Regions from separate parts of the Luteibacter sp. ME-Dv--P-043b genome, predicted to be linked through region 3. Evidence: predicted binding sites of a transcription regulator. Region 3 holds the regulator's gene; each other region holds the start of a gene.
What was found. Region 3 encodes FliA, which starts transcription of late flagellar genes. Its sites were predicted from a motif close to TAAAGTTTNNCNNNCNNNGGCCGATAA; they were not measured.
Positions count from the first base shown of each region.

Region 1 (3,275 bases), on a different contig from region 3:
ACATGCACGCGGCCGTCCGCCGACTGGATGATCGCGGGGTACGAGTATTCCTTGCCGGGGTGGTCCTCCAGCGTGAGGACGCGCTTCCAGTGGTGCCCGTCGGCACTCAGGGCGACAGCGAGGGTTCCTCGACCGTCCCACCAGTCCTTGCCCGGCAGCGTGGGGTTGTAGACCAGCAGGTAGCGCCCGTCGGCCAGGGCCACCGCGTCGATCCCCGCGTTGGGATTGTCGATGTCGAGCAGGCGCAGCGGCGACCACTGTCGGCCACCGTCGTGCGAGCGGGTGTCGAACAGGCGCCCCTGCTTCGTGCGGCCGATCGCCTGCAACGTACCGTCGCCATGCACCAGCAGGCTGGGCTGGATCGCGTCGATGCCTGCGGAGGCCACGTCGGGCTCGCGCTGCCAGGTGCGGCCCTCGTCGTCGGAACGTTCCATATGGATATGCCAGTCGCCCTGCTCCGTGCTGGACGGACTGACGATAGCCCCATCGGCCAGCTGCACCGGCTTGTCCTTGATCGGTCCCAGGATGCCCGGCGGCAATGCGCGGGCCGCCGACCAGTGCGCGCCGTCATCGCGAGAGGTCATCACCATGCCCCACCAGTGCTGCGGGTCGGGGCCCACCTTGTAGAACAGCATCAGGCTGCCCGCGCGCGACCGGAACAGCACCGGGTTCCAGGTGGGCAGCCGCGATCCGTCCGCCTGGACGCCGGTGGCGACCTCCCGTGGCGGCGTCCATCCCTTCGCGTCGCGTCGTGCCAGCCAGATAACCACGCTGGGATCGCGCTCCTGCTTGCCACCGAACCATGCCGCCACCAGTCCGTGCGGGGTATCGACGAGGGTGCCGGCGTGGCTTGCGGCCGTCGGCGAGGGATCGGCGACGAAGTCGCGACTCACCACGGCGTGGCACGGGTCGCCCGGCTCGGCCACCACCGTGGGGGTCACCAGTGCCAGACCCAGGCACGCGGCGGCAGCGAAGGCGGCGCGGCTACGGACCACGGGGCGGCGCGGTAGCAAATCGAACATGGCATGACCTTTCAGGAGCGCCGGGCGATCACTCACCTTATCCTCACCAAACACGCTCATATATGAACAGAAGTTTCTGAAAGCTCAATTTTGCCAAATTTTTACTCCAGATCGGCTCGTCGTGGCCGCTGACGAGGAAGCACCGACTACCGATGAGCAAAAATGGCAACGTTAAGCGTCAAGGCACAATTGGCGATCCTCGCGGGTGGACTCGCCCTGGCGATGGTGGCGACCTGCGCGTCCGGGCTTTACGCCCTCTCGGCAACGGGCGAGGCACTGCGCACCGTCTACGAGGACCGCACGGTCTGCATCCAGCAGCTGTCGATCGTGAGCGATCGCCTGCGCGACGAGGCGGCCCAGCTGTCACGGGCCGCACTGGACCCCTCGCGGTTCCCGGCTCGCGATGCGGTGGCTGCCAGTCTTTCGCATCGCGGCACGCTGGAGGCGCAGTGGAAAACCTACGCGGCCACGTACTGGACGCCTGACGAACGGAAACTGGCCGAAGCCTTCCATGCCTCGTACGAGACGCTGGAAAGCCAGGGCTTCGCCGCGACCCGCAAGGCCCTGGAGGCCGGCGACACCGCCGGCGCCGACAAGCTGCTGCACGCCTCGGTCGATGTCCTGCTGCCGCGCACCCTGTCGCACCTGGACGCCCTGCGCACGTTGCAGATCGACGTGGCCTCCAGCGAATACCAGGGCTCGCGCGAGCGCTATGCACTGTTGTGGCGCACCCTGCTCGGCATCGCCACGGGTGGCCTGCTGATCGGCGCCGGCGTCGGCGTGTGGACGGGGCGCCGCCTGTACCGCGCCCTGGGCGGGGAACCGATCTACGCCGCGGAAGTGGTCCGCCGCATCGCCGATGGCGACCTCACCGTGCGCGTGGACCTGAAGGCCGACGATTCGTCGAGCCTGCTGCATTCCATCGCCACGATGCGCGACCACCTCTGCGGCATCGTTACCGGCATCAAGCAGTCCAGCCACTCCATCGCCATTGCCGCGGAACAGATCTCTCAGGGCAACTCCGACCTTTCCCAGCGCACCGAGGAACAGGCCGCCTCGCTGGAGGAAACCGCCGCGAGCATGGAGCAACTGACCGCCGCCGTGCGCGAGAACACCGACAACGCCATGCTGGGTACGACCCTCGCCGGCACCGCCTCGGCGACGGCCAAGCGCGGTGGCGAAGCCGTCGCACGCGTGGTGGACACGATGGAGGGCATATCGAGCAGCTCCGCCCGCGTCGGTGACATCGTCGGCGTCATCGATTCGCTCGCCTTCCAGACCAACATCCTGTCGCTGAACGCCGCCGTGGAAGCGGCCCGTGCCGGCGAGCATGGCCGTGGCTTCGCCGTGGTGGCCAGCGAGGTGCGTTCGCTGGCACAGCGCAGCGCTACCGCCGCGAAGGAGATCCGCGGCCTGATCGACGCGTCGATGGAGCGGGTCGCCGAGGGTTCGTCCATGGTCGCCGAGGCGGGATCGACGATCGAGGGCGTGGTCACCGCGGTGTACCAGGTGTCCGGCGTCATGACCGGCATCTCCGCGGCGTCGCAGGAGCAGGCCTCGGGTATCGAGCAGGTCAATCGCGCGGTGACGCAGATGGACCAGGTGACCCAGCAGAATGCCGCGCTGGTCGAGCAATGCACGGCCGCCTCGCGATCCATGGCCGAACAGGCACAGTTGCTGCGCACCGCGGTGGACGTGTTCCGCCTCGAAGCGGCCTGATCCGAGCCTCAGGTTATTGCGATCCGTGGCGCGCAACGACGCCCGGATCGCAATAACTTGCTTCATTGTATCTTTCACGCATGAGAAAGCGCATAGACGTATAGACGTCTGTGCGTCTTTTGCGATCCAGCGCACTTTTCAATCGCGTTACAAGGGAATACGCTCGGCTCATTCCCGGGCAACCATTTGCCTTGGGAAGACGCGGCCGGTCCGCGTCGGCGAAGGCGGTGCCGACGCTTTCGCGCACGACAAACAGGGGAACCACAAAACTCGAGGGAGACGATCCATGACGTATCGCAAGTCGTTGCTGTGCGCGGCTGTCCTGTGCGCGCTTTCAGCACCTGCCGCCGTATTCTCGCAAACCGCCGCGTCCGCGGTCGCCGATATCGACACCACGGAGGCACCACGGATCACGCAGGCGGTCGATGCCCGTCAACGTGTTGCCATTGCCGGGAGCCACATCCCGCTGGTCGATGCCGTCGCCGCGACCTCCGTCGCCACCGACGACCTGCCGATGAACCACCTGCAGCTCGT
Region 1 is NZ_JARVRT010000030.1:62,240-65,514, reverse strand. Features, by position in the region: gene QRN34_RS15200 (sialidase family protein) at 1-1,022, opposite strand, end outside; gene QRN34_RS15195 (methyl-accepting chemotaxis protein) at 1,185-2,741, shown strand; gene QRN34_RS15190 (protease pro-enzyme activation domain-containing protein) at 3,028-3,275, shown strand, end outside.
Region 1: a site for FliA is predicted at 1,027-1,053, ahead of QRN34_RS15195 (methyl-accepting chemotaxis protein). Genes of this name have one in related genera too.

Region 2 (3,275 bases), on a different contig from region 3:
GTGCTGGCGCTCAAGCTGTGCTGCGTGCCCGGCGGCGGCATCGTGGGTGAACATCCCGGCACGGGCGGTTTCGCCGCGGCGCCGCTGGTGGAATGCTCCCGCGCGGCGGCCCGTTTCCTGGACCTGGGTTATCGCCAGGAATGCGTCGACCTGCTGAACCACGTGCACGGCCAGCGGTCTGCCGTGGACCAGGTCAGCTGGGCCTCGGACGACGGCTTCGCGGACACCCTGGCCCGTTATGTCGAGCGTTATGGCGATGCCGGTCTGCCGGAGGGATTGCGCCAGGCGGTCACCTCGCCGGATACCCCGTTGCAGCAACGGGCCGTGTAAGGCCGACGCTCGGGTTACGCCGCCAGCGACACGCCGGCGGCCAGTGCATCGAAATACTCGCGCATGAGCCGCAGCTGCGACGCGGCATCCTCCGCCTGGTTGACCACGTGGCGGAAGGCGGCATTTTCCGGGCGGTCCTTCGCGTACCAGCCCAGGTGCTTGCGGGCGATGCGCACGCCCATCCGTTCGCCGTAGAACGCATAAAGCTGTTCGAGATGGCCGGCGAGGATGTCGCGCACCTCGGCAGGTGACGGCTCGGCAAGAAAACCGCCGGTCTCCAGATGGTGAGCGATCTCGCGGAAGATCCACGGCCGGCCCTGCGCGCCGCGACCCACCATGATGGCGTCCGCGCCGGTGGCGGCCAGCACCTGCCGCGCTTTCTCCGGCGAGGTGATGTCGCCGTTGGCCATGACCGGAATGCCAACCGCCGCCTTGACGGCGGCGATGGTGGCGTATTCGGCCTCGCCTTCGTACTTGTCGGCACGCGTGCGTCCGTGCACGGCCAGCGCCGCGATACCGGCGTCCTCGGCGATGCGCGCGATGGTCAGCGCGTTGCGGTGTTCCCGGTCCCAGCCGGTGCGGATCTTCAGGGTGACCGGCACGTCCACGGCACGGACCACGGCGTGCAGGATGCGCGCCACCAGGGGCTCGTCCTGGAGCAGGGCAGAACCCGACCACACGTTGCAGACCTTCTTGGCCGGGCAACCCATGTTGATATCGACCAGCTGGGCGCCGTTGTCGGCGTTGTACTTCGCGGCCTCGGCCAGCATGCCGGGGTCGTAGCCGGCGATCTGCACGCTGACCGGCTCCGGCTCGCCCTCGTGGTCCATCCGGCGCAGCGATTTGAGGGTGTTCCACAGGCGCGGATCGGACGCGGTCATCTCGGACACGGCCAGGCCGGCGCCCATGCGCTTGCACAGGAGCCGGAACGGTTTGTCGGTCACGCCCGCCATGGGCGCGAGCACCACATGGGGCGCGATAGAGTAAGGGCCGATGCGCATGGCGCGATTTTACGCGATCCGCGGCACGACCGTTGGCGGGCCCGACGGGTCGGGATCAAGTCCCACGCCGGCCTGCCGATATGCTTCCATGGCACCAAGGGGCTGACGCCGGATCATGGGTACGGGTGTGGAACAGGACATCTGGGAGCGTAAATACCACCTCGCACTGGAGAGGATGGAGCGCGACGAGCGCGATTTCCGCGACCTGGAAGAGGGCCTGCGCCGCCTCGCCGTGCGCCTGGCTGCCCTCGCCCGTGGCCAGGGCAGCGATATCGACAGCCTGCTCGACCGGCTGAACGAGGCGCTGCGCGATTCCCCCCAGCCCGCCCTGCTGGATACCCTGCTGGAGTCTTTGTCGGAAGCCGTAGCGGGGCTGGATCGCCTGCCGCCCGCGGTGAACGACGACGCCCCGGCCGCGCCCCCTGTCGCCGTCGCGGCGGTCGAGGCCCCAGCACCGCCACCCCTGCAGGAAGACGGCAAGGTGGTGGCGTCGCTGCGTACGGATATCGCCCGTCTGCAGGACCTGCTGGCTGCGGTCAGCGCACGCCTCGGCGACATGACCCGTTACCTCGCCGCCGAACTGGCCTACGGCGAGGCCGCCGCGGGTGGCCGCGAACTGGATGCCACGGTGCGCGAGGAAATGCGCGCGCTCGGCGAAAGCACCCTCACCGCGACAGACCTGGGCGCCCTGCAGGCGGAGGTGAACGCGCGCCTGTCGCTGATCGACACGCACTTCCGCGAGTACCGCGAACGCGAGGACGCCCGCATGGCCGCCTACCGCGATCGCGCGGAGCGCATGCGCGACCGTGTCGAAGAGCTGGAAACCCAGGCAAGCTCGCTGCAGGATTCGTTGCGCCGCGAACACGCGCTAGCGCTGACCGACCTGCTCACCGGCCTGCCCAACCGGCTGGCCTACGAGCGTCACATCGAAGCGGCCCAGGCGCGGATGCGTGAAACGGGCACGTCGCTCTGCCTAGCGGCGCTCGACATCGACCATTTCAAGACGATCAATGACAGCCTCGGCCACGCCGCGGGCGACGCCGTGCTGCGCATCGTGGGCCAGACGCTGACCCGCGAGCTCGCGGATGCGACGTTCGTGGCGCGTTACGGCGGCGAGGAATTCGTCGTGGTATTCAGCGGCAGCGAGCGCGATGCCGCCCTCCAGGCGGCCCAGGGGCTGTGCGCCCTCGTGGCCTCGCTCGCGTTCCATGCCAGCGGCAAGCCGGTCACCGTGACCATGTCCGGCGGCGTCGCCTGCTTCGGCCTGAACGACACGTCCACCGAGGTGTTCGAACGCGCCGACCGGGCCCTATATTCGGCAAAACGCGCGGGCCGCAATCGCTGCGAGGCAGGCTGATCCAGCCTTGGCGCACGCCGCACGCCGCACGCCGCACGCCGCACGATGTACCACGTGTTTGTAGGAGCGCACGATGTGCGCGACATCTTTTCACGATAAGGTTTTCGTGTGCCGTGTGCCGTGTGGCGTGGAGCAAGAGCCGGCGGGTAGCCCCCTCGGGGCCACGCCTGCGGCGACCCGCTAAGGAAGGGCCGCTGGCGCGGCCGTTTATCTATGGCCCTACGGGCCCGGGTCGGGCTTCGAACGGGGATTTTCGATTCGCCATCCATGGCTCAGCGAAAATGGCCGGCCGTCCTGGCCGGCCCCCTTCGGGCCTTGTCCGTTCGAATCCCTCGCCTACGGCTACCGGCCCCGAGGGGGCTACCCGCCGGCTCTTGCTCCACGGCCCAAGGCCCAAGGCCCAACACGATGCCGAAGGCGAGCCTCTAAATCCACCCGCAAAAACGAAAAAAGCCGCGCAGGCGACAGGGAGCAACTCCCCGCCGCCCGCGCGGCCGTTTTCGCACAAACCTGACGGAAGATCAGTCGCGGCGTGCGAGCAGCATGCCGACGAGGATGCCGACGCCGAAGCCGCTCAGGATCGCGCC
Region 2 is NZ_JARVRT010000027.1:32,183-35,457, forward strand. Features, by position in the region: gene QRN34_RS14750 (hypothetical protein) at 1-330, shown strand, start outside; gene dusB (tRNA dihydrouridine synthase DusB) at 345-1,331, opposite strand; gene QRN34_RS14760 (GGDEF domain-containing protein) at 1,447-2,688, shown strand; gene QRN34_RS14765 (CsbD family protein) at 3,210-3,275, opposite strand, start outside.
Region 2: a site for FliA is predicted at 1,387-1,413, ahead of QRN34_RS14760 (GGDEF domain-containing protein). Genes of this name have one in related genera too.

Region 3 (3,275 bases):
CGTCGTGCGGAGAGGCTTCGAGATCCACGAGCTGTTCGCCCAGGCTCTCGAGCAATTCGCGCGCTTCGATCAGGAAGACATTGAGCAGCTCGTTGTCCAGCTCCACGCTCATAGGGTACTCAGAAACCGAATTCGCTGAGGAGCCGGTCCACTTCGTCCTGGCTGACCTTCTCGGCGGCCGGCGCATTACCGCCCGCGAGCGAACCGGTGAGTCGGACCAGCTCGACGAGCGAGGATTCGACCTTGGCCATGAAGGCCTCGACCTGGGCCACACGCTGACCGGAAAGATCCTGCCAGGACTGCGCCTCGACCATCTCGCCCAGCCCGATATCGCAGCTTTGCGCGAAGTCGCCGACACGCACGGCCAGTGCCGTGGCGTGGGTGCCGAACGCCGGATCGGCGTGATCCAGCACCAGAATCTCATCGGCCTGCTTGGCCAGCGCCTGAGCCTGCGGACGCAGCTTCTCGCTGAAGTCCAGCGTGCGATGGGCCGCCGTGGAGCTCATTTCCAGCACATCACGCAGATGCTTGCGCGCATCGCTCATGTTGCCCGGCACGCCATCGGTGGAGATGTCGGAGGCCAGGCGACGCGCGGATTCGTGCAGGTCGCGTGCGAGGTGGCCCAGCGCCAGGAACAGGTGCTGCTCGCGGCTGCGGATCAGGTCGTCGAGCGCTTTCTCGAACGCCGCCGAGTCGTCGGCATCGAGCAGTTCACGCAACTGGGGGGCCACGTCCTGGCCGGGGGAAAGCATCGTGTTCATCGTCATTCCCTCAGCCCGCTGCCGCGGCAAGTCGTTCGAATATCTTGTCGAGCTTTTCCTTCAGCGTCACCGCCGTGAAGGGCTTGACCACGTAACCGTTCACGCCGCTCTGCGCGGCGGCGATGATCTGGTCGCGGTTGTTTTCCGCGGTGACCATCAACACGGGCATGGACTTCAACGCCGCATCCGCGCGAATGGCGCGAAGCAGGTCGATGCCCGTCATGTTGGGCATGTTCCAGTCGGTAACGACCAGGTCGATGGGCTGCGCGCGCAGCAGCGCGAGCGCCGCGTTGCCGTCTTCGGCCTCCTGGATGAGCGTGTTGGTGAAACCCAACTCGACCAGGAGGTTCCTGACGATGCGCCGCATGGTGGAAAAATCGTCCACCACGAGGATCTTCATGTTCTTGTCCAAAACTGCTCTCCGCCTCGTACGCTTTTTTCTTTACCGGCGACGGCACCGCGATGCCGTCACTGCTTGTCTTTCCAACCCGACATGCGTGCGCGGAGGCGAATCAGGGCCTGGCCATGGATCTGGCACACCCGCGACTCGCTCACACCCAGCACCGCACCGATTTCCTTCAGGTTGAGCTCTTCATCGTAGTACAGGGACATGACCAGCTTCTCGCGTTCCGGCAACCCGTCGATCGAATGGGCCAACGCGTCGCGCAGGCCGTTCTTCTCGAAGTTGCCTTCCGGACCGGCGGCGTCCGGGTCCGCCACGTCGATCGCCGCGCCTTCGTCGCCTTCCGGCGCCGTCAGGCTGAGCAACCGCGCGCTCGCCGCGTCGGCCAGGATCTGGTTGTACTCCATGGCGTCGATGCCCAGCCGCTTCATCACTTCCGCGTCTTCGGCGTCGCCACCCGTCTCGTTCTCGATCTGTCTCGTTACCTCCGCCACCTCGCGCAGCTTCCGATGGACGGAGCGCGGGGTCCAGTCCGTCTTGCGCAGTTCGTCCAGCATGGCGCCACGAATGCGGATTCCCGCATAGGTCTCGAAGCTGGCCGCGCGAGTCGGCGAGTAATTCCTCGCCGCCTCCAGCAGCCCGATCATCCCGGCCTGCATCAGGTCGTTCGCATCCACGCTCGGCGGCAGGCGACCCATCAGGTGATAGGCGATCCGGCGCACCAGCGGGGCATGCGTCCTGACCAGCTGGTCGGCCGAAACCTTTGTTACTTCAAGGTATTCGCTTGCAACACTCACAGTGGCAGCCCTCCCCCCATGTGGTTCCGTTCGGCGAAAAAGCCGATGCGGCCCTGCACCCGGGGTTCGGGTTCACCCCATGTATCGACCGACCGGGCAAGATTCTTGAATCCCACGGCCGAACGGCTGCTCGGCCAGGCGTCGACCACGGCCGACTGGCGGCGGATGGCCTGTCGCAGGTACTCGTCGTGCGGCACCATGCCCATGAAGTCCAGGGACACGTCCAGGAAGCGATTGGTCACGCGGGCCAGCTTCTCGAACAGCTGGCGGCCTTCCTGGGCGTGGCGGACCATGTTGGCCACGATGCGGAAGCGGTTGACGTCGAATTCGCGGCTCATCACCTTGATCAGCGCGTAGGCGTCGGTCAGCGAGGCCGGCTCGTCGCAGACCACCACCACCACCTCGTCCGACGCGGCGGCGAACATCGAGACGCTGTCGGAGATGCCGGCCGCGGTGTCGACGATCAGGTATTCGGGGGCCACGGGGTATTCGTCGAACGCGCGGATCACCGCGGCGTGCTCGATGTTCGGCAGCTGCGCCATGCGGCGCGCGCCCGAGGTGGCGGGGATCACCTTCAAGCCGTGGTTGGCATGGAGGATCAGGTCCTCGATGCGGCACTCGCCCTCGAGCATGTGACCCAGGTGGCGCGTGGGCTGCAGGCCGAGGAGCACGTCGATGTTGGCCATGGCCAGGTCCGCGTCCAGCAGGACCACGTCGCGCCCGCCCATGGACAGCGCCATGCCCAGGTTGACCGCCACCGTGGTCTTGCCCACGCCGCCCTTGCCGCCCGCGATCGCGATGCTGCGGGTCGGGCGACGGTCGGCAAGCCAGTTGAGTCCGGCGGCCTGGGTGGAATCGACGTGTGTGCTCATGAAGGAATTCACTGCCGTGAAAGGGTGTGCGGATGCGGATGCCGTAGTCACGTTACTTCAGTTCCGGGGTCAGGCGAGGGCGGGCGTGGCGGCGAAGCCGAAACGGTCGGCGAGGATCGCGTCGTCCGGTACGTCGTTGCGCTGCCTGACCAGTTGGGCCGCAAGGCAGACGAGCTTGCGCGCGTCCGCCGAGGCGATGTCTTCCGGCACGCGCTGGCCGTCGGTGGTGTAGTCCAGCGGCATGCCGTGCCGGATGACGGCCGAGAGGGCGCCACCGATCAGCGGCGCCTCGTCGAGCTTGGTCAGGATCGCGGCCTGCGGGGACAGCGGCGCGTAGGCGCGCACGGCGTTGTCGATCGCCTGCGCCTGGGCGTTCGCCGCGAGCACCAGGCACACGCGTACTTCGGTCATCGCGCGCAGCGTTTCGAACTGCTGCTGCAGC
Region 3 is NZ_JARVRT010000035.1:8,559-11,833, forward strand. Features, by position in the region: gene QRN34_RS16520 (chemotaxis protein CheA) at 1-112, opposite strand, end outside; gene QRN34_RS16525 (protein phosphatase CheZ) at 120-761, opposite strand; gene cheY (chemotaxis response regulator CheY) at 772-1,173, opposite strand; gene QRN34_RS16535 (RNA polymerase sigma factor FliA) at 1,230-1,961, opposite strand; gene QRN34_RS16540 (P-loop NTPase) at 1,958-2,833, opposite strand; gene flhF (flagellar biosynthesis protein FlhF) at 2,903-3,275, opposite strand, start outside.